Regions from separate parts of the Micrococcus sp. R8502A1 genome, predicted to be linked through region 2. Evidence: riboswitches for the same ligand, from Rfam matches in the RefSeq annotation. Region 2 holds a riboswitch; the other holds the start of a gene.
The links. A riboswitch is a leader RNA that binds a small molecule or an ion and turns the genes downstream of it on or off. The one in region 2 is predicted to bind thiamine pyrophosphate.

Region 1: it holds a riboswitch for thiamine pyrophosphate, as region 2 does, so the genes downstream of both, FLM69_RS05115 (thiamine ABC transporter substrate binding subunit) here and FLM69_RS00315 (FAD-dependent oxidoreductase) in region 2, are expected to answer to the same signal.

Annotation. Positions count from the first base shown of each region.
Region 1 is NZ_VIGS01000017.1:20,260-30,481, forward strand. It holds gene FLM69_RS05110 (iron ABC transporter permease) at 1-364, opposite strand, end outside; gene FLM69_RS05115 (thiamine ABC transporter substrate binding subunit) at 364-1,431, opposite strand; TPP riboswitch at 1,502-1,607, opposite strand; gene FLM69_RS05120 (AI-2E family transporter) at 1,654-2,940, shown strand; gene FLM69_RS05125 (agmatine deiminase family protein) at 2,906-3,955, opposite strand; gene FLM69_RS05130 (bifunctional proline dehydrogenase/L-glutamate gamma-semialdehyde dehydrogenase) at 4,085-7,729, shown strand; gene FLM69_RS05135 (thioesterase family protein) at 7,749-8,330, shown strand; gene FLM69_RS05140 (FMN-binding glutamate synthase family protein) at 8,362-10,222, shown strand, end outside.
Region 2 is NZ_VIGS01000001.1:66,457-76,678, forward strand. It holds gene FLM69_RS00295 (hypothetical protein) at 1-78, opposite strand, end outside; gene thiD (bifunctional hydroxymethylpyrimidine kinase/phosphomethylpyrimidine kinase) at 152-1,006, shown strand; tRNA gene FLM69_RS00305 (tRNA-Arg) at 1,203-1,275, opposite strand; gene thiE (thiamine phosphate synthase) at 1,362-2,105, opposite strand; TPP riboswitch at 2,127-2,257, shown strand; gene FLM69_RS00315 (FAD-dependent oxidoreductase) at 2,251-3,420, shown strand; gene thiS (sulfur carrier protein ThiS) at 3,417-3,659, shown strand; gene FLM69_RS00325 (thiazole synthase) at 3,663-4,481, shown strand; gene moeB (HesA/MoeB/ThiF family protein) at 4,478-5,659, shown strand; gene argS (arginine--tRNA ligase) at 5,776-7,446, shown strand; gene lysA (diaminopimelate decarboxylase) at 7,455-8,927, shown strand; gene FLM69_RS00345 (homoserine dehydrogenase) at 9,097-10,222, shown strand, end outside.

The sequences.
Region 1 (10,222 bases), on a different contig from region 2:
GCACGGCCCGCCCCGGGATGCGACGCCGGTGCAGCACGAACGCGGTCGGCAGGCCGAGCGCCACCGAGACCACCGTGCCGGCTGCGGCCATGCCGAGCGTCTGGCCGAGGATGCGCCACGTGCGCTCGCGGGCGAGGGTCTCCCCGAAGGCGGTGAGGTCCACGGCGCCGGTGAACGCGTCGGCGTCGCCGCCGATCCCGCGCCAGAGCATGGCCGCCACGGGCCACGCGAAGAAGACGAGCAGGAAGGCGACCGGCAGGACGGCGGCCACCAGCCACCACGGGCCGAGCCCGTCCCCCCGGCCGCGGGCCCGCCGGCGCGGCAGGTCCGTGCCGGGGGCCGCGACCTCGGTGAGTGCGGACATCAGCGCCGGGAGGCCTCGGACAGGGCGGTCCACTCCTTCAGCAGGTCCTCGCGGCGCTCGTCGATGCGGGCGGGGTCCGGGGTGATGGCGTCCTCGACGAGCGGTGCGTTCTGCGCCCACTCCTCGGGCAGCTGCACCGACTCGTCGATCGGGTACATGTACATCGACTCGGGCAGGGCGGACTGGACGTCCTCGGTGAGCATGAAGTCCACGAACGCCTGCGCGCCCTCGGGGTTCTTCGCGCCCTCGAGCACGCCGGCGTACTCGACCTGCGGGGTGCAGGAGTCCTCGATCACCTCGGTCTCGGGGGCGAACGCGGGGGAGGAGGAGTAGGAGAGCACCACCGGGAACCGACCCTTGCCCTCGCCGCCGGAGAAGTCCGAGTTGTAGGCGTCGGACCAGCTGTCGGCGACCTTGCCGCCGTTCTCCATCAGGCCCTGCCACCAGTCCTGCCAGCCGTCGTCGCCGTACTTCTCCGTGGTGGCCGCGAGCAGCGCCAGGCCGGGGGAGGAGGCCACGGGGGAGGTGGCGACCGTCAGCTTCGCGTACTCGGGGTCGTCGAGCTGGTCGATCGAGGTGGGGGCCTCGACGTCGTGGGCGGTGAACCACGCCGGATCCGTGTTGAAGCACACCTGGCCCTGGTCCACCGGGGTCATGCGGTCCTCCACCATCCGGTCCTGCGCGGAGGCGGGCAGGTCCTTCGGGGTGTAGGCGGCGACGACGCCCTCGCGGACGAGACGGTGCGCCGAGTGGTCCTCCACGCCATAGACGCCGTCCACGGTGGGCTCGTCCTTGGCCAGCAGGAGCTGGTTCACCACGCTGCCGGCGTCGCCGGGGGCCGTGGTCTTCAGGGTGTAGCCGGACTCCTGCTCGAACTTCTGGACGAGCTCCTCGGGCAGGTTGAACGAGTCGTGCGTCATGATCGTCACGGTCGTCGACTCGCCGCCGCCGGCCCCGGAGACGGACGACGACGCCCCGTCGCCGGACGAGCCGGACACCGAACAGCCGGTGAGGGCGAGGGCGGCCACCGAGAGGGCGGCGAGGGCGCGGTGCGGGATGCGGGACATGGCGGTTCTCCTCTGTCTGGGACGGCAGAGGGGCCGGGACGAGGTCGCCACCGGAATCCCGGGACGACGTCGACCGGGAGACTCGACTTCCTTCGCCGGTGCGGACCGGAGCAGGTTCGAGGGTCTGCGGCGGACCGCACTCTCAGCGCCGCGCGGGCGCTCCCCTGTCGATGTGGACTGGTCCCGACCCTACCCCGTCCGGCCCGCGCATAGACTGCCCGCGTGAGCGCCGCACAGCCCCCGGGGGTGACCCCGCAGCCCGCCTGGTCCAGTCCCGCCTCCGACTGGGACATCCGCCGCCCCCACCGCATGTGGCCGCGCATGCTGGTGATCGTCCTGACGCTCGCGGGTCTGGTGCTGGTGGTGCAGTTCTTCCAGGGGATCGCCTCCATCGCGGCGCCCGTGTTCCTGGGGCTGAACCTCGTGATCGTGGCCTACCCCCTGCAGGCCTGGCTCATCCGCCGGGGCCTGCACCCCGTGCTCGGCGCCACCACCACCGTCCTGCTGATCGTCGCGGTGATGGGCGTGTTCGGGGGCATGATGGTGTGGTCCGGCCTCGAGATGGTGGCGGAGCTGCCGAAGTACGCGGACCGCTTCCAGCAGATCGTCCTGGACGTCTCGCACTGGCTCAGTGAGCGCGGCGTGACCCCGGACATGGTGTCCCAGCAGCTGGCCTCGATCGACATGAGCACCGTGACCGGGACGGCCGTCAGCGCCATCACGAAGATCGCCACGAACGTCTACGCCGTCTTCGGCCTGCTCGTCACCGTGATCATGGGCATGTTCTTCCTCGCGATGGACTCGATGGACGTCGAACGCCGCGTCCGCCTGCTCAGCACCGCCCGCCACGAGTTCGGCCACGCCCTGGTCGAGTTCGCCCAGGGCGTGCGCCGCTACTGGGTGGTCACCACGGTGTTCGGCCTGATCGTGGCGGTGCTGGACGTGATCGCCCTCCTGCTGATCGGCGTCCCGCTCGCGCTCGTGTGGGGCGTGCTCAGCTTCCTCACCAACTACATCCCGAACATCGGCTTCATCATCGGCCTGCTGCCGCCGGCCGTCCTGGGCCTGGCGGCGGGCGGCTGGTCCGACTTCCTGTGGGTGGTGGTCAGCTACTCGGTGCTGAACTTCGTGCTGCAGTCCGTGATCCAGCCCAAGGTGGCCGGCGACGCGATCGGCGTGATCCCCACCGTCAGCTTCCTCTCCCTGCTCTTCTGGGCCTGGGTCCTCGGGCCGCTCGGCGCGATCCTCGCGCTGCCCTGCACGCTGCTGGCCAAGGCCGTGCTGATCGACGCCGACCCGAACGCCCGCTGGATCAACGCGCTCATCGCCTCCGACCTGAAGGGCATGGAGCGCCGTCAGTCCTCGCTCCTGGAACGGCTGCGCCCGGCGGCCTGGCGGTCCGACGCGCACGGGAAGGACGAGGACCGCGCCCCGGCGGACGGCGGCGACGACGACGGCCCCGCGGCGGACGAGGTCACGGGCGGGGCTGGAGCAGCACCAGGTCGTTGAGCGCGCCGGCCAGCCGCAGCAGCGGCGGGGCGGGGAACGACAGCTGGGGCAGCCCCGGGTGCAGCGCCGCGCACGCGGCGGCCGCGGCCTCCTCACCCGCGGCGTCCTCGAACGCCGGCCGCAGCACCGCCGCGTCCAGCGGCAGCGTGTCCAGGAGGGAGCGGGGGCCCCGCTCGGCCGGGTCGTACTCGGCGGGCTGCGCCGCCCCGGTCACCGTGCGCACGCGCAGGGACCGGCCGGCGGCGTCGTCGGCGCCCTGCAGGAAGCGCAGCGCCGCCGCGGCGTACGGGTGCTCGGGGTGGAACCGGTCGCCGCGCCAGTGCACGGCGGCCTCGCCGTCGCCCCGCAGCCGCACCCACGAGGCCAGGTGGCCGGGCCCGCCCCACGGCCCGGTGTCCGGCCGCGGTGCCGGCGGCACCCACAGCACCCGGGTGATCCCCAGCAGGGCGGCGAACTCGGCGGCCACCTGGCCGGGGGTCCACGCGCCGTTGATCCGCCCGTCCAGCACGGGGTCCGCGGCCACCACGGCCGTCCCCTCGCCGTCGGTCACCCAGGCCCCGCGCGGGGCGCACAGCAGGGGGGTAAGCAGCGGCAGTCCCGCCGCCTCCGCCACGGCCGTCGCGGCCGCGCCGTCGAGCGGCCCGGTCCCGGTCAGGCCCGCGGCGCCGCGCCAGGCGACGGCGGCCAGGCCCTCGGGGCGCCGGACGAAGTTCGGCCCGGTGCGGCCCAGCAGCGGTGAGCCCACGGGCGCGCGCAGCAGGTCCACCTCCGGCGGCACCAGCCGCGCCGCCCCAGCGTCGCGCGGGTGGGCGAGCACGGTGACCGGCAGGGCGGCGGCGAGCGTCTCGGCCAGGCCCACGACGGCGTCCCGCGTCTCGTCCAGCAGCGTCGGCACCGGGTGGCGGTGGGGCAGGACGAGCCAGGCCCGCTCGGGCGGGTCCTCGGGTCCGGGCACGGGCACGACGACGTCCCGGCGCTCCCGCGCGTCGGTGGGGGCGGGGTCGGCGGCGGCCATGGCGGACGGGCTCCTGGGAAGACGGCGGCGACGCGCGGGCGCGTCGAGGGGATGTCCATCGAGCATAGGCGTCGGACAGGAAACCGCGGCGGTTTGACCTGTGACCCGGAACACGTGCAGAGTGCGGCCATGACCGCGATGTTCTCCGCCCAGGACCATGACGATCTCGACCGGGTCCTCGGCGCGACCGGCGGGATCCCCGACCCCGCCGACCTGCACGCCCTCGCCGATGACGCCGTCGCGCAGGTGCGGCGCTGGCTCGCCGCGTCCCGCGACCATGAGGCCGACTTCGCGGCCCGCCAGCTGGCGGGCGCCCTGAAGGAGCCGGGCGGCCTCGACTTCATCGTGCGCTTCGTGGACCACGTGGTCCGCCCCGAGGACCCCGCGATCGCCGCCCGGGCGCTGCGGGAGCTCGCCGGCCGCGCCCCCGGCTTCCTGCCCCCGGCACTGCGCGCCGTCCTCGGCGTCGGCGGCCGCGCCGCCCCGCTCGTGCCGCGCATCGCCGTCCCCACGGCCCGCGGCGTGCTGCGGCACATGGTCTCCCACCTGATCGTCGACGCGCGGGACCGACAGCTCGGCAAGGCCATCGCGGCCCTGCGCGACGAGGGCACCCGGCTGAACATCAACCTGCTGGGCGAGGCGATCCTCGGCCAGGGCGAGGCGGATCGCCGGCTCGAGGGCATCGCCGCGCTGATCCGCCGCGACGACGTCGACTACGTGTCCGTGAAGGTCTCCGCCGCCACCGCCCCGCACGCGCCCTACGCGTTCGACGAGGCCGTCGCGGACATCACCGAGCGGCTCACCCCGCTGTTCGAGCTCGCCCGGGATCGGGACACCTTCATCAACCTGGATATGGAGGAGTACCGCGACCTCGACCTCACGCTCAACGTGTTCACCGCCCTGCTCGAGCAGCCGGGCCTGCGCGACTACGAGGCCGGCATCGTGCTGCAGGCCTACCTGCCGGACGCGCTCGCGGCCATGGTGCGCCTGCAGGAGTGGGCCGCGCGCCGCGTCGCCGCCGGCGGCGCCCCGGTCAAGGTGCGCGTGGTCAAGGGCGCCAACCTGCCCATGGAGCGGATGCAGGCCTCCCTGACGGGCTGGCCGCTGGCCACGGTGGGCTCGAAGCAGGAGGCGGACACCAACTACAAGCGCGTGCTCAACTACGCGCTCACCCCGGAGCATCTGGCCCACGTGCGCATCGGCGTGGCCGGGCACAACCTCTTCGACGTCGCCCTGGCCCACCGGCTGATCGAGCGCCGCGGGCTCGACCCGGCCGCGGTGGAGTTCGAGATGCTGCTCGGCATGGCCACCGGCCAGGCCGCCGCCGTCCGGGCCGACGTCGGCGCCCTGCTGCTCTACACGCCCGTGGTGCGGCCCGAGGAGTTCGACGTGGCGATCTCCTACCTCGTGCGCCGCCTCGAGGAGGGCGCCTCCCCGGAGAACTTCATGTCCGCCGTGTTCGACCTGGACGCGGACGCGGACCTGTTCGCCCGCGAGGAGGAGCGCTTCCGCGCCTCGCTGCGCCACCTGGACGCGGCCGTGCCCCGTCCGAACCGCCTCCAGGACCGGTCCCGCGGGGAGGACGGGCCGACCCCCGCCCCCGTGGACGGCTTCGCCAACACCCCGGACACGGACCCCGCGCTGCCCGGCAACCGGGAGTGGGCCCGCCGGATCCTCGCGGCCGTCCCGGGCTCGGACCTCGGGACGGACACCGTCCGCGCCCACCGCGCCACCACGGCCGACGACGCCCGCGCCGCCATCGCCGCCACCGCCCACCCCGGCGCCCGCTGGGGCGCGCTCACCGGCCACGAGCGCGCCGACGCGCTGGACGCCGTCGGACGGGCCCTGCACGCCGGCCGGGCCCGCCTGCTGGAGGTGGCCGCCGCCGAGACCGGCAAGACCCTGGACCAGGGCGACCCCGAGGTCTCCGAGGCCGTGGACTTCGCGCACTACTACGCGCGCCTGGCCCGCGGTCTGGACGCGGTGGAGGGCGCTCGCGCCGTGCCCGTCCGCCTGACCCTGGTGATCCCGCCGTGGAACTTCCCCGTGGCCATCCCGGTCGGGGGCGTCCTCGCCGCGCTCGGCGCCGGCTCGCCCGTGGTGTTCAAGCCGGCCCCGCAGTCCGAGCGGACGGGCGCGGTCGCGTGGGAGCTGATCGTGGCCGGGCTGCGGGACTCGGGGCTGTTCGACGACGGCGGCCCGCTGGCCGGGCACGACCCCGCGGACCTCGTGCGCCTGGTGACGCTGGCGGACGAGGACGAGGCGGAGGTCGGCGCGGCGCTCGTGACCGACCCGGCCGTCGAGCGGCTCATCCTCACCGGCAGCTGGGACACCGCACGGCTGTTCAAGGGGATGCGCCCCGACCTGCACCTGCTCGCCGAGACCTCCGGCAAGAACGCCGTGATCGTGACCCCGTCCGCGGATCTGGACCTGGCCACGAAGGACGTGGTCCAGTCCGCGTTCGGTCACGCCGGCCAGAAGTGCTCGGCGTCCTCCCTCGTGGTGCTCGTCGGCTCCGTGGCCACCTCCGAGCGCTTCCACCGGCAGCTGCTGGACGCCGCCTCGTCCCTGCACGTGGCGCACCCCGCGGACCCGCGCGCCGAGATGGGCCCCGTGATCGAGGCCCCCGGCGAGAAGCTGCGCCGCGGGCTCACCGAGCTCGGCCCGGGGGAGCGGTGGGCCCTGCGTCCGCGGCAGCTGGACGAGACGGGTCGCCTGTGGAGCCCGGGCATCCGCTCCGGCGTGCGTCCCGGCGCCGACGCCCACCTCACCGAGTACTTCGGCCCCGTGCTGGCCGTGATGACGGCCGAGACGCTCGAGGAGGCCATCGGGATCGTGAACGCCGTGGACTACGGCCTCACCTCCGGGCTGCACTCGCTGGACCGGGAGGAGATCGACGTGTGGCTGCGCGGCGTGCGCGCCGGCAACCTCTACGTGAACCGCGGCATCACCGGGGCCATCGTGCGCCGCCAGCCCTTCGGCGGCTGGAAGCGTTCCGTCGTCGGCCCCACCACGAAGGCCGGCGGGCCGCACTACCTGCACGGCCTCGTGGACTGGGAGGACGCGCCCACGTGGGCCGGGGGAGAGGGACGGCCCGGGTCCGAGGCCGACGGTGCGGGCGCGTCCTGGCTCGAGACCGCCCGCGCCCTCGACACCCACGCGTGGACCACCGAGTTCGGGGTGGCCACGGACGTCTCCGCGCTCGAGGCCGAGCGGAACGTGCTGCGTCACGTCCCCACCCCGGTCCTCGTGCGCCGGCACTCGGGGCCCGCCGACCACCTGCTGCGCATCGTCTCCGCCGGTCTGCGCGCCGGGGCGCCCATGACCGTGAGCCTGGGCCCGACCCCCACCGCGGAGGGCCCCGACGCGGACGGACTCTCGGCCGAGGCCGTGCGCGGCCGGGTGGAGGAGCTGGTCCGGTCCGTCCGCACGGAGGGTGCCGGCACGGCCGCGCCGGTGGACGTCGTCGTCGAGGACGACGCCGCGTTCCACGACCGCGCCCGGCGGCTGGCCCTCATCCCGCCCGCGGCGGAGGGCGGCGGCGACGCACGGATCCGGCTCGTCGCCGACTGGACCGGCGACCGGGAGGCGGCCGAGGCGGCGCGGAGCGCGCTCCACGCGGCGCTCGGCGACACCCCCGACGTGGCGGTCTACGCTGGCCCCGTGGTGAGCGCCGGCGAGGTGGAGCTGCTGCCGTTCCTGCACGAACAGGCCGTGTCCGTGACCGCCCACCGGTTCGGCACGCCGGACCATCTGACCGAGGGGGTCCTGTGACCCCGAGGAGGAACCTCCGATGCACCTGATCCCCCGCACGCTCTGGGTCGTCGCCCGCGCCCGCCGCCGCCCGCGCGTCGGGCTCTGGGAGCCGACGACGCTGCCGATGCGCGCCCTGCCCACGGACGTGGACATCGCCCTGCACGTCAACAACGGCCAGTACTTCGGGCTGTTCGACCTCGGCCGCTTCGACGCGATGGTCCGCACCGGCCTGTGGGACGAGATTCGCCGTCGCGGCTGGACGCCCGTGGTGCAGGCCGAGCAGATCGCGTTCCGCCGCTCCGTGACCCTGGGGCAGCGGTTCGACGTGGAGACGCGGCTGATCGGCCTGGACGAGCGCGCGGTGTGGTTCGAGCAGCGCGTGGTGGTCGACGGCGACGTCGCGGTGCGCGCGTACATCTGCACGCGCCTGCGCAAGAAGGACGGCCGCCCCGTGGAGAACGACGAGGTCCGGGCGATCGCGGCGGCGGCCGGCCACGACCTCGCGGGGGAGCCGACGCTGCCGGAGTGGCTGCACGAGTGGCGGCGCAGCGTGGCCCTGCCGTCGTCACGGACGCCCCTGCCCCACGCGTGGGACCTCGACACAGTGCGGCGAGGATGAACGTTCGAGTGATATAGGGCACGATGGTCGGGTGAACAACAGACTCCTGATCGTCGCGACCCTCTCGCTGGCCGCGCTCGTCGTCGTGCTGGTGGCCGCCATCGGCGGCGGCGCGTGGTGGGTGCTGGCGGTCCTCCTGGTGGCGCTGCTCGTGCTCGCCGTGTGGGACATGACCCAGAAGCGGCACGCGATCCTCCGCAACTATCCCGTGCTCGGCCACATGCGGTACCTGCTGGAGTCGATCCGCCCCGAGATCCAGCAGTACTTCATCGAGCGCAACTTCGACGGCAAGCCGTTCGACCGGGACACCCGCTCGATCGTCTACGCCCGTGCGAAGGGACTGGACAGCCACAAGGCGTTCGGCACCGAGCGGGACACCTCGGAGATCGGCTACGAGTTCCTGTTGCACTCCACCGCCCCGGTCAACCCGCCGGAGGAGCCCCCCACGGTGCGGATCGGCGGCCCGGACTGCCGCCGGCCCGTGGACATCTCGCTGATGAACATCTCCTCCATGTCCTTCGGCTCCCTCTCCGCCAACGCCGTGATCGCCATGAACAAGGGCGCCGGCCTGGGCGGGTTCATCCACGAGACCGGCGAGGGCGGCCTCACCAAGTACCACCGCGGCAACGGCGCGGACCTGTTCTGGGAGATCGGCTCCGGCTACTTCGGCTGCCGCAACGAGGACGGCACCTTCAGTCCGGAGAAGTTCGCCGAGAAGGCGCTGCTGCCGGAGGTCAAGGGCATCACCATCAAGATCTCCCAGGGCGCGAAGCCCGGCCTGGGCGGCATGCTGCCCAAGGAGAAGATCTCCCCCGAGATCGCCGAGGCCCGTGAGATCCCGATGGACAGGGACTGCCTGTCCCCGGCGTCCCACTCGGCGTTCCGCACCCCGCGCGAGATGGTCAGGTTCATCGAGCAGCTCCGCGAGCTCTCGGACGGCAAGCCGATCGGCATCAAGTTCTGCGTGGGCTCCCGCGTGGACGTGCTGGCCATGACCAAGGCCATCTGGGAGGAGCGGATCGCCCCCGACTTCATCATCGTGGACGGCTCCGAGGGCGGCACCGGCGCCGCCCCGCTCGAGTACTCGGACCGCGTGGGCACCCCGCTGACCGAGGGCCTCATGCTCGTGCACAACGCGCTCGTGGGCACCGGCCTGCGCCACATGATCAAGCTCGGCGCGGCCGGCAAGGTCGCCACCGGTTCGGACATCGTCAGGCGTCTGATCCAGGGCGCGGACTTCACCATGTCCGCCCGCGCGATGATGATGGCCACCGGGTGCATCCAGGCGCAGAAGTGCCACACGAACGAGTGCCCCGTGGGGGTGGCCACGCAGGACCCGCGTCTGATGCGCGCCCTCGACGTGGAGGACAAGGGCAACCGCGTCTTCAACTACCACCGCCTGACCGTGCGCGAGGCCGTGCAGATCATGGCGTCCATGGGTCTGACGCATCCGTCCCAGCTGAACACCCGCATGCTGCGCCGCCGCGTGGACCACCTGAGCACCCGCTCGTACGCGTCCATCTACCACTGGCTGCGCACGGACGAGCTCCTCAACGACCCGCCGGCCGGCTGGGCCATGGACTGGGAGGAGGCGGACGCGGACCACTTCGGCGAGCACGCCCGCGTGGACTACCTCACCGAGCGTGACCCCGAGTGGCGCTCCGAGCTGCTGATCCCGGGCCGTGAGGCGGGCGGCGCCCCCGTGCAGGGCTCGCCCATCTCCGGGACGGGCTCCACGCTGGTCGACGCCCGGCGGACCGAGTCCGTGCCGCTGACCACGTCGCCAATGCCGCGCGTCAGCTCGCTGGGTGAGGGCGAGTCGCTGTCCCCGCACGGCGGCCGTCGTCGCGCCCCGCAGGACCCGGCACCCGCCGCCACCGCCGGCGAGACGC
Region 2 (10,222 bases):
CGGGGAGGTCGGCCGCAGCGGCGCCGACTCCTCGGCTCGGCCGGGGTGCGCGGGGGAGCTCTCTGTGACGTGGGACATGCGACTACATTCTCATGGGCGGGATCGGCCCGGCCCGGGCGGCCGATCCGCCCCGACCCGAAGGAGCCCCCGCATGACCCCCGCCGTCCCCCGTGTGCTCAGCATCGCCGGCTCCGACTCCGGCGGCGGCGCCGGTGTCCAGGCCGACCTGAAGACCATCGCCGCGTGGAGCGGCTACGGGATGACCGCGATCACCGCGATCACCGCCCAGAACACGCAGGGCGTGCAGGCCGTCCACCCGCTGCCGGTGGACGTGGTGCGCGCCCAGCTCGACTCGGTCGCCGCCGACATCGCCGTGGACGCCGTGAAGATCGGCATGCTCGGCACGGTGGAGCTCATGCGGGCTGTCGCCGGCTGGCTCGAGGAGACCCGACCCGCCGTCGTCGTGCTGGACCCGGTCATGGTGGCCTCGAGCGGTGACGCCCTCACCGCGGTGGGCGACGACGACGGGCGCGCCGCGTGGGCCCGGCTGCTGCGGGTGGCGCACCTGGTGACACCCAACCTGCCCGAGCTGGCCCGGCTGACCGGGCGGGACGCGACGGACTGGGACGCCGCCCTCGACGCGGCGCGGGGCCTGGCCGCCGAGCACGGGGTGACGGTGCTGCTCAAGGGCGGGCACCTGGACGAGACCGAGGCGCCCGAGGCCGCAGCGGCGGAGGTGCCGGACGCCGTCGTGCGCGTGGACGGGGCTGTGCACGAGGTGCGCGGCCCGCGCGTGACGACCCGCGCCTCGCACGGCACCGGCTGCACCCTCTCCTCGGCCCTGGCCACGCTGGCCGGGGCGGGCCTGAGCTGGGAGGACGCACTCGAGCGGGCCAAGCCGTGGCTGGCCGACGCGATGCGGGCGGGGGAGGCGCTCGCGGTCGGGGACGCCTCGCGGCCGACGTGGCACGGGCCCGTCGACCACGGTCATGCGCAGCGGGGCTGAGGGCGGGACCTCCGGGCTTCGACACGTTCGAGGCGGGAAATCCGGCGAATACGCACCTCGGGACGTCCCATGAGGTCGATTTCCCGCCTCGAATGCCGGTGACCCGGACCTCCCGCTCCGCTCGAGCGTCCGGGTCCGCAGAACGCAGAAGAGCCGGACCACCGTGTCGCCACGGGGGTCCGGCTCTGTTCGCTCGTGCCCCCGGCAGGATTCGAACCTGCGGCCTTCTGCTCCGGAGGCAGACGCTCTATCCCCTGAGCTACGGAGGCGGGGGTCGCGACGCGTCGAGCGCGTTGCGGACTCGTCGACTCTACACCATCAGGACGGCCCGTCCGTGACCTCCCCGCGGGGCGCGTCAGCCGGGCAGGCCCGCGCGCAGGGTCCGGGCCGCGGCCTCGGGGTCCTCGGCCTGCGTCACGGCGCGGACCACCACGATCCGTTCCGCCCCGGCCGCGCGGACCTCGGGCAGCCGGTCCGCGTCGACGCCGCCGATGGCGAACCACGGCCGCGCCCCCGCCGGGTCCTCCGCGTCCAGGCGTGCGGCGAGGGTCGGCAGTTCCAGTCCGACGGCGGCCCGGCCCGGCTTCGTGGGCGTCGCCCACACCGGCCCCGTGCAGAAGTAGTCCAGGCCGTCCTCCGCGCGGGCGCCGCGCACCTGCGCCTCGGTGTGGCACGAGCGGCCGAGCACCACGTCCGGGCCCAGCAGGGCGCGGCACTGCGCGGTGGTCAGGTCGGTCTGGCCCGTGTGGAACACGTCCACCCCGGCCAGGGCGGCGACGTCGGCGCGGTCGTTGGCGGCCGAGAGCGCCCCGTGCTCCCGGGCCAGCGGGACGAGCGTGGCGAACGCGGCCAGCTCGACCGCCACGTCCACGGCCTTGTCCCGCACCTGGATCACGTCTACTCCGCCGCGGAACGCCGCCGCGCAGAAGTCGGCGAACGCGGCCGTGTCGAGCGTGCCGTCCGGGCGCAGGAACCGCTGCAGGTCGGTGCAGACGTACAGCCGGGAGGCGGCGAGGCGGGCGCGGCGGCGCGCGCCGGGGCCGGTGCCGCCGTCGTCGCGGCCGGCCGCGGTCATCAGGAGCGGATCGGGGGAGTGCATGCGCCCACTGTGGCAGACTGGCCGCTGTTCCATGGGAGCCCGGGCCGCACACGCCGGGCTGAGAGGGCCGCAGGGGCGCACCGCGCCGGCGCGGCCGACCATCACCACTCGATGCGGGTCATGCCGCCGTGAGGAGGACCGGTCCGTGCACGTGGCCGTCGTCGGGGCCGGGATCATCGGCCTCACCGCCGCCGTGCGTCTGCGTGCCGCAGGCCACGCCGTCACCCTGATCGCCCCCGAGCTGGACGCCGCCGGGCGCCCGCACGCCGTGGCCGGGGCCACCCACGCCGCGGCGGGGATGCTCGCGCCGCTCGCCGAGACCCAGTTCAGCCAGGACGACCTCGCCCCGCTGCTGCAGGCCGGCTGGGAGGCCTACCCGGCCCTCGTGGACCTGCTCGCCGCCTTCACCGATGTGGAGACGGGCTTCCTCGCACAGGGCGCCTGGATCGTGGCCGCGGACCCCTCGGACGCCCGCGCCTGGGACCACGTGCTCGAGCACGCCTCGATCCTCGGTCGCCGGGTCGAGCCCGTCTCCGTCCGCGCGCTGCGCCGCGCCGAGCCCGCCCTGGCCCCGGGCCTGGCCGCCGGCTTCGACGCCCCGGACGACCATCAGGTGGACCCGCGACGGCTCGCCGCCGCCTGCGTCGCCGCCCTGCGCGCCGAGACCGGACCCGACGGCGGCCCGCTCCCGGTCGGCGCCGGACCCGCCGCCCGGTTCGTGGCCGGACGCGTCACCGCCGCCGGCCCGGAGGGCGAGGGGGTGCGCCTCACGCTGGCCGACGGGGGCGTCCTCACCGCCGACGGCGCGGTCCTCGCCGCGGGCCTGGGCCACCGCGGGATCGGCGGCGCGGCCACCGCCGTCGAGGTCCCGCTGCGCCCCGTCCACGGCGACGTGCTGCGTCTGCGGGTGCGCCCCGAGCAGCTGCTGCCGGGGGAGTCGCACCTGATCACCCGCACCGTCCGCGGCCTCGTCCACGGGCGCCAGGTCTACCTCGTGCCCCGCGCGGACGGCACCCTCGTGGTCGGCGCCTCGGCCCGCGAGGACGGCCTGGCCGGCACCTCCGCCGGGGCCGTGCTGGACCTGCTCGCCGACGCCGCCGCGATCCTGCCCGCCGTCCGCGAGTGCGAGCTGGTCGAGATCACCACCGCCGCCCGCCCCGGCACCCCCGACGACGCCCCGCGCGTGCTCGCCGTGCCCGAGGCTCCGGGCGCCGTCGTCGCCACCGGCTTCCACCGTCACGGGATCCTGCTCGCCCCCTGGGCGGCCGGGCGGATCCTCGAGCTGCTGCACGCCCGCCTGAAGGAGATCGCATGAGCACCCTCCCCCTGACCCTCAACGGAGAGCCCGCCGAGCTGGCCGTGGCCACCGTCCGCGACGTCGTCGCGCACGTCACCGGGCGCGCGATCGGCGAGGACGGCGCCGCCGCGGATGGGCGGCGGCTCGGCGTGGCCGTGGCGGTCGGCGGCGAGGTCGTGCCCCGGTCGGCCTGGGCCACCCGGGAGCTGGCCGCCGGGGACGAGGTCGACGTCGTCACCGCGGTGCAGGGGGGCTGAGCGATGGCCGAGCACCGCACCCCGCCCGCCGCCCCCGCGATCCCGCCGCTGCGGATCGGCGGCTACGACCTGGCCTCCCGGCTCATCATGGGCACGGGCGGCATCACCGACCTGACCGCCCTCGAGGGCGCCCTCGTCGCCTCCGGCACCACGCTCACCACCGTGGCGCTGCGCCGCTGGTCCGCGGACACCCGTGACGGCCTGGTCGCGCTGCTGGACCGCCTCGGCATCGACGTGCTGCCCAACACCGCCGGCTGCTACACCGCCCGTGACGCCGTGCTCACCGCCCGGCTCGGCTGCGAGGCGCTCGAGACCGACCTCGTGAAGGTCGAGGTCATCGCCGACGAGCGCACCCTGCTGCCCGACGTCGTCGAGACCCTCGAGGCCACCGAGCGGCTCGCCGCCGACGGCTTCACCGTCCTGGCCTACACGTCGGACGACCCCGCCATGGCGCTGCGCCTCGAGCAGGCCGGCGCCGCCGCCGTCATGCCGCTGGGCTCGCCGATCGGCTCGGGGCTGGGCATCCTCAACCGCGCACACCTGGAGCTGATCGTCTCGCGCGCCTCCGTGCCGATCGTGCTCGACGCCGGCGTGGGCACCGCCTCGGACGTCGCCCTGGCCATGGAGGCCGGCTGCGACGCCGTGCTCGCCGCCTCCGCCATCACCCGCGCCGCCGAGCCCGCCCGCATGGCCCACGCGTGCCGGCTCGCGCTCGAGGCGGGCTTCCACGCCCGCCGTGCCGGGCGCATCCCGCGCCGCGAGCACGCCCTGGCCTCCTCGCCGATGGCCGGGCGGGTCACGGCCGAGGAGGACGAGCGGTGACCGCCGCCCGCGAGCCCCGCGACCTCACCGCGCTGTCCGACACCCAGCTGGAGCGCTTCGCCCGCCACCTGAGCCTGGACGGCTTCGGCCCCGAGGCCCAGCTGGCGCTGCTGCGCTCCCGCGTCCTCGTGGTCGGCGCCGGCGGCCTCGGGGCGCCCGTGCTGACCTACCTCGCCGCCGCGGGCGTGGGGGAGGTCCACGTGATCGACGACGACATGGTGGACCGCTCCAACCTGCACCGCCAGGTGATCCACGCCGAGGCGGACCTCGGCCGCCCCAAGACCGCCTCCGCCGCCGCGACGATGCGCGGCCTGCACCCCGAGGTGCGCGTGGTCGAGCACCGCGAACGCCTGACCGCGGCCAACGCGCTCGAACGGGTCGGCGCCGTGGACCTCGTGCTCGACGGCACGGACAACTACGCGACCCGCTACCTCGTGGCCGACGCGTGCGAGATCGCGGGCGTGCCCGTGGTGTGGGGCGCGATCCTGCGGTTCGCGGGGCAGGTGAGCGTGTTCGCCCCGGGCGGGCCGCTGTACCGGGACGTGTTCCCGGAGCGGCCCGAACCCGGCGAGGTGCCCTCGTGCGCGCAGGCCGGGGTGCTCGGGGTGCTGCCCGGGATCATCGGCTCCCTCATGGCGGCCGAGGCGATCAAGCTGCTCACCGGGGTGGGCGAGCCCCTGGTCGGGCGGCTGCTCTCCGTGGACGCCCTGACGATGCGCTTCCGTGAGCTGCGGCTCGTGGCCGACCCCGAGCGGACCCCCGTGACGGACCTGTCCGCCCACGCGGCCCAGGCCCCCCGCCCGGACGACGCCGACGCCCCCGACTCGGCGGAGGCGTGCGGCGCCGCGGGCGGGGAGATCGCCCCCGCCGCGCTGGCCGCCCTGCTCGCCGACCCCGCCCGGGCCGCGTCCCTCACCCTGCTCGACGTCCGCGAGGACTGGGAGCGCCGCCTGCGCCGCGTCGAGGCCCCCGCGGCGGTGGCCGATCGACACGTCCCGCTCGAGGCCGTCCTCGCGGAGCCGGCGGCCCACGCGCCCGGGCAGGACCGCGTCCTGGTGGTCTACTGCGCCGCCGGAGCCCGGTCGGCCCGGGCGCGGGACGCCGTCGTCGGGGCCGACCCGGGCGCCGGCGGGCGCGTCCTGTCCCTCGCCGGCGGCCTCGCCGCCTGGCCCGCCTGACCCCCCCACCCCGACGAACCCTGCGAGATGGCCCCCACCGCGGGCCGGAGGGGGCCATCTCGCAGGGTTCGTTCGCACGCGCACGGGCGCGGCGGCCCTTCCGTAGACTTGCGCGGGTGAAGCCCGAAGACCTCTCCGCCCTGCTGTCCGCTGTCCTCACCGACGCCGTCGATGCCGGTGACCTCCCCGCCGCGCTGCGGGAGGAGATCACCCCCGCGCGCGTGAAGGTGGAGCGACCCCGCAGCCGCGAGCACGGCGACTGGGCCACCAACGTCGCCCTCCAGCTGGGCAAGAAGGCCGGGATGGCCCCGCGCGACCTCGCCGGGCTCGTGGCCGAGCGCCTGACCGACAAGCCGGGCATCGCCGCCGTCGACGTCGCCGGCCCCGGCTTCCTCAACGTCACCCTGGACGCGGCCTCGGCCGGTGCCCTGGCCCGCGAGATCGTCGAGGCCGGCCCGGAGTACGGCCGCAACGACGCCCTGGCCGGGCACACCGTGAACATGGAGTTCGTCTCCGCCAACCCCACCGGCCCGCTGCACATCGGCCACACCCGCTGGGCCGCGCTGGGCGACGCGATCGCCCGCCTGCTGCGCGCCTCGGGCGCGGACGTCACCGCCGAGTACTACGTCAACGACGCCGGCAACCAGATGAACGTGTTCGCCGACTCGGTCCTCGCCCGCCTGCACGGCCGTGACGTCCCCGCGGGCGGCTACCCGGGCGCGTACGTGCAGGAGCTGGCCGACGCCGTCGCCCTCGAGCACCCGGACGTGCGCGAGCTGACGGACGAGGCCGCCCGCCCGGTGGTCCGCGAGGCCGCGTACCGGCTCCAGATGCAGGACATCAAGGACACGCTCGCCGCCTTCGACGTGCACTTCGACGTGTTCACCTCGGAGCAGACGCTCCACGACTCCGGCGCGATCGAACAGGCCGTGCAGCGGCTGCGCGAACAGGGCCACATCGAGGACCGCGAGGGCGCCGTGTGGCTCAAGACCACCGACTTCGGCGACGACAAGGACCGCGTGCTCATCCGCGCCAACGGCGAGCCCACCTACTTCGCCGCCGACGCCGCCTACTACCTCCACAAGCGCGACCGCGGCTTCGAGGAGAAGGTGTACCTGCTCGGCGCCGACCACCACGGCTACGTGAACCGCCTCAAGGCGATCGCCGCCGCCGCCGGCGACGACCCGGCGACGAACATCGAGATTCTCATCGGCCAGCTCATCTCGGTCAACGGCGCGAAGCTCTCCAAGCGCGCCGGCAACATCATCGAGCTCAAGGACCTCGTGGAGTGGCTCGGCCGCGACGCCCTGCGCTACGACCTGGCCCGCTACCCCGCGGACTCGCCCCTGACGATCGACCCCGAGCTGCTGCGCTCCGCCACGAACGACAACCCCGTCTACTACGTGCAGTACGCCCACGCCCGCGCCTCGGGCGCGGCGCGCACCGCGCAGGCCCACGGCGTGGACCGCTCCGAGTTCGACGCCGCCCTGCTCACCCACGCCACCGAGTCGGAGCTGCTGGCCCAGCTGGCGGAGTTCCCGGCCGTCGTCGGCGCGGCGGCGCGCCTGCGCGAGCCCCACCGCGTGGCCCGCCACCTCGAGGTGATCGCCGGGGCCTACCACTCGTGGTACGCCGCCTGCCGCATCGTGCCCATGCCCACCGACGACGGGACGCCGCGTCCCGTGGAGACCCTCAACCGCACCCGCCTGTGGCTCAACGACGCCACCGCCCAGGTGCTGGCCAACGGTCTCGGCCTGCTCGGCGTGACCGCCCCGGAGAAGATGTGAGCGCCCGGATGACGACGCCGCAGCCCGCCCCCGCCTCCCCGCTCGCCCCCGCCTGGCTCCCCGCGCCGGGGGACCCGGACGCGCTCGTGCCCGGCCTGTGGGCCGCCGGCGTGGACCGCGCCGCCGACGGCGAGCTCACCGTCCAGGGCCTGCGCGCGAGCGCGCTCGCCGCGGAGTTCGGCACGCCGCTGCTCGTGGTGGACGAGGACGACTTCCGCGCCCGCGCCCGCGCGTTCCGCGAGGGCTTCGACGCCGCGTTCGCCGACCTGTGCGGGGGAGCGGACGTCTACTACGCCGGCAAGTCCATGCTCACCCTCTCCACCGCCCGCTGGGCGGCCGAGGAGGGCCTGCGCGTGGACACCGCCTCCGGCGGCGAGCTGGCGATCGCGCTGGCCGCCGGCGTCGACCCGGCCCACATCGGCCTGCACGGCAACAACAAGTCGGACGCCGAGCTGCGCACCGCCCTCGAGGCGGGCGTGGGCCGGATCATCGTGGACTCGCTCGACGAGCTCACCCACCTGGCCGCGCTCGCGGCCGAGGTCGGCCGCCGCGCCCCCGTGATGCTCCGGCTGACCCCGGGCGTGCACGCGCACACCCACGACTTCATCGCCACCGCGCACGAGGACCAGAAGTTCGGCCTCTCCCTGGCCCCGGCCTCCACCGACCGGGACGGCAACGTGGCCGGCCGCTCGCCGGCCGCCGTCGCCGTGGCCGCGGCCCTGGCGGCCGAGTCGATCGACCTGCTGGGCGTGCACTGCCACATCGGGTCCCAGATCTTCGAGGCCGAGGGCTTCGGGCTGGCGGCCGGACGCGTGCTCGAGTTCCTCGCCGAGGTCAAGGCCGAGCACGGGGTGGAGCTGGCCGAGCTTGACCTCGGTGGCGGCCACGGCATCGCCTACACGGCCGTGGACGAGCCGCGCCCGGCCGCGGAGATCGCCGACGCCCTCGCCGACGACGTCCAGAAGACCGTCGAGCGCCTCGGCCTGAGGTGCCCGCGGGTCTCGCTCGAGCCGGGGCGGGCCATCTCAGGCCCCGCGGGCCTGACCCTCTACACGGTCGGGGTGACCAAGACCGTGGACGCGGACGCCCCCGACGGCGCAACCGCGGCCCGCCGCTACGTCGCCGTGGACGGCGGCATGTCCGACAACCCGCGTCCCGTGCTCTACGACGCCGACTACACCGCCGTCTCCGCGCGCCGCACCTCGGAGGCCGAGCCGGTGCTCTCCCGTGTGGTGGGCAAGCACTGTGAGTCCGGCGACATCCTGGTCCGCGACGTGTACCTGCGGGCCGACCTGGGCCGCGGCGACCTGCTGGCGGTGCCGGCCACGGGCGCGTACACGCACGTGATGTCCTCGAACTACAACGCGCTGGCCCGCCCGGCCGTCGTCGCGGTCTCCGGCGGGCAGGCGCGGGTGATCATCCGCCGCGAGACGCAGGAGGACCTGTTCGCCCGCGAGGCCGATCCGCGCCTCGCCCGCTGAGGACGCAGAAGCCCGGCCCGGCCGCCGGCCTCGCGGCCGGGCGTGGGCGTCCCGCTCTGCGGACACCGAGTGTCGCGCGGCGGGACGCGTCCGCCCGCCGCGCTAGATTCGAGGCCAGCCGAGCCGCGCGGTCGCGCGGCGTCGCCCCCACCCTGGACCACGGAGGACCATGGCCGAGCACACCGACGCCCCCACCGCACTCAAGGTCGCCCTGCTGGGCGGCGGGACCGTGGGGTCCCAGACCGCACGGATCCTCACCGAGGACGCCGACATCCTGCGGGACCGCGTGGGCGCCGACCTCGAGCTCACGGGCATCGCGGTGCGCCACACGGGCGCGACGCGCGACTGGCAGGCGGACCCGGCGCTCTACACGACCGACGCCGAGGCACTCGTGGACGGCGCCGACGTCGTCATCGAGCTGATGGGCGGCATCGAGCCGGCCCGCACCCTGATCCTGCGCGCCCTGGCCGCCGGCACGTCCGTGGTGACCGGCAACAAGGCGCTGCTCGCCCAGCACGGCGAGGAGCTCTATGCCGCGGCCGCCGCCACCGGCGCACAGCTCAGCTTCGAGGCCGCCGTCGCCGGCGCCATCCCGATCCTGCGCCCGCTGCGCGACTCCCTGGGCGGCGACCGCGTCACCCGTGTGATGGGCATCGCCAACGGCACCACCAACTTCATCCTGGACCGCATGGACACCGAGGGGGCGGACTTCGACGACGCCCTGGCCGAGGCCCAGCGGCTCGGCTACGCCGAGGCCGACCCGACCGCCGACGTCGAGGGCCACGACGCCGCCGCGAAGGCCGCGATCCTGGCGACCATCGCGTTCGGCGCGCCGTACACCCTGGACCAGGTGGCCGTCGCGGGCATCACCGCGATCACGGCCGAGGACAACGCCGCCGCCGCGGAGGCGGGCTACGTCATCAAGCTGCTGGCGATCGCCGAGCGCGGCCGCGCCGCCGACGGCGCCGAGGGTGCGGTCCTGCGCGTGCACCCTACCCTGCTGCCGCGGGAGCACCCGCTGGCCTCCGTGCGCGGGGCGTTCAACGCTGTCTTCGTGGAGGCCGAGAACGCCGGCGAGCTCATGTTCTACGGTCCCGGCGCCGGCGGCGCCCCCACCGCGTCCGCGGTGATGGGCGACGTCGTCTCGATCGCCCAGCGCATCGTGCGCGGCGGCCCGGCGCGCCTGCGCACCCCCGTCACCGCCCTGCCCGCCCTGGACCCGGCCGAGGCCCACACCTCCTTCATGGTCGTGCTGCGCGCGGCGGACCAGCCCGGCGTGCTGCGCCGCGTCGCCG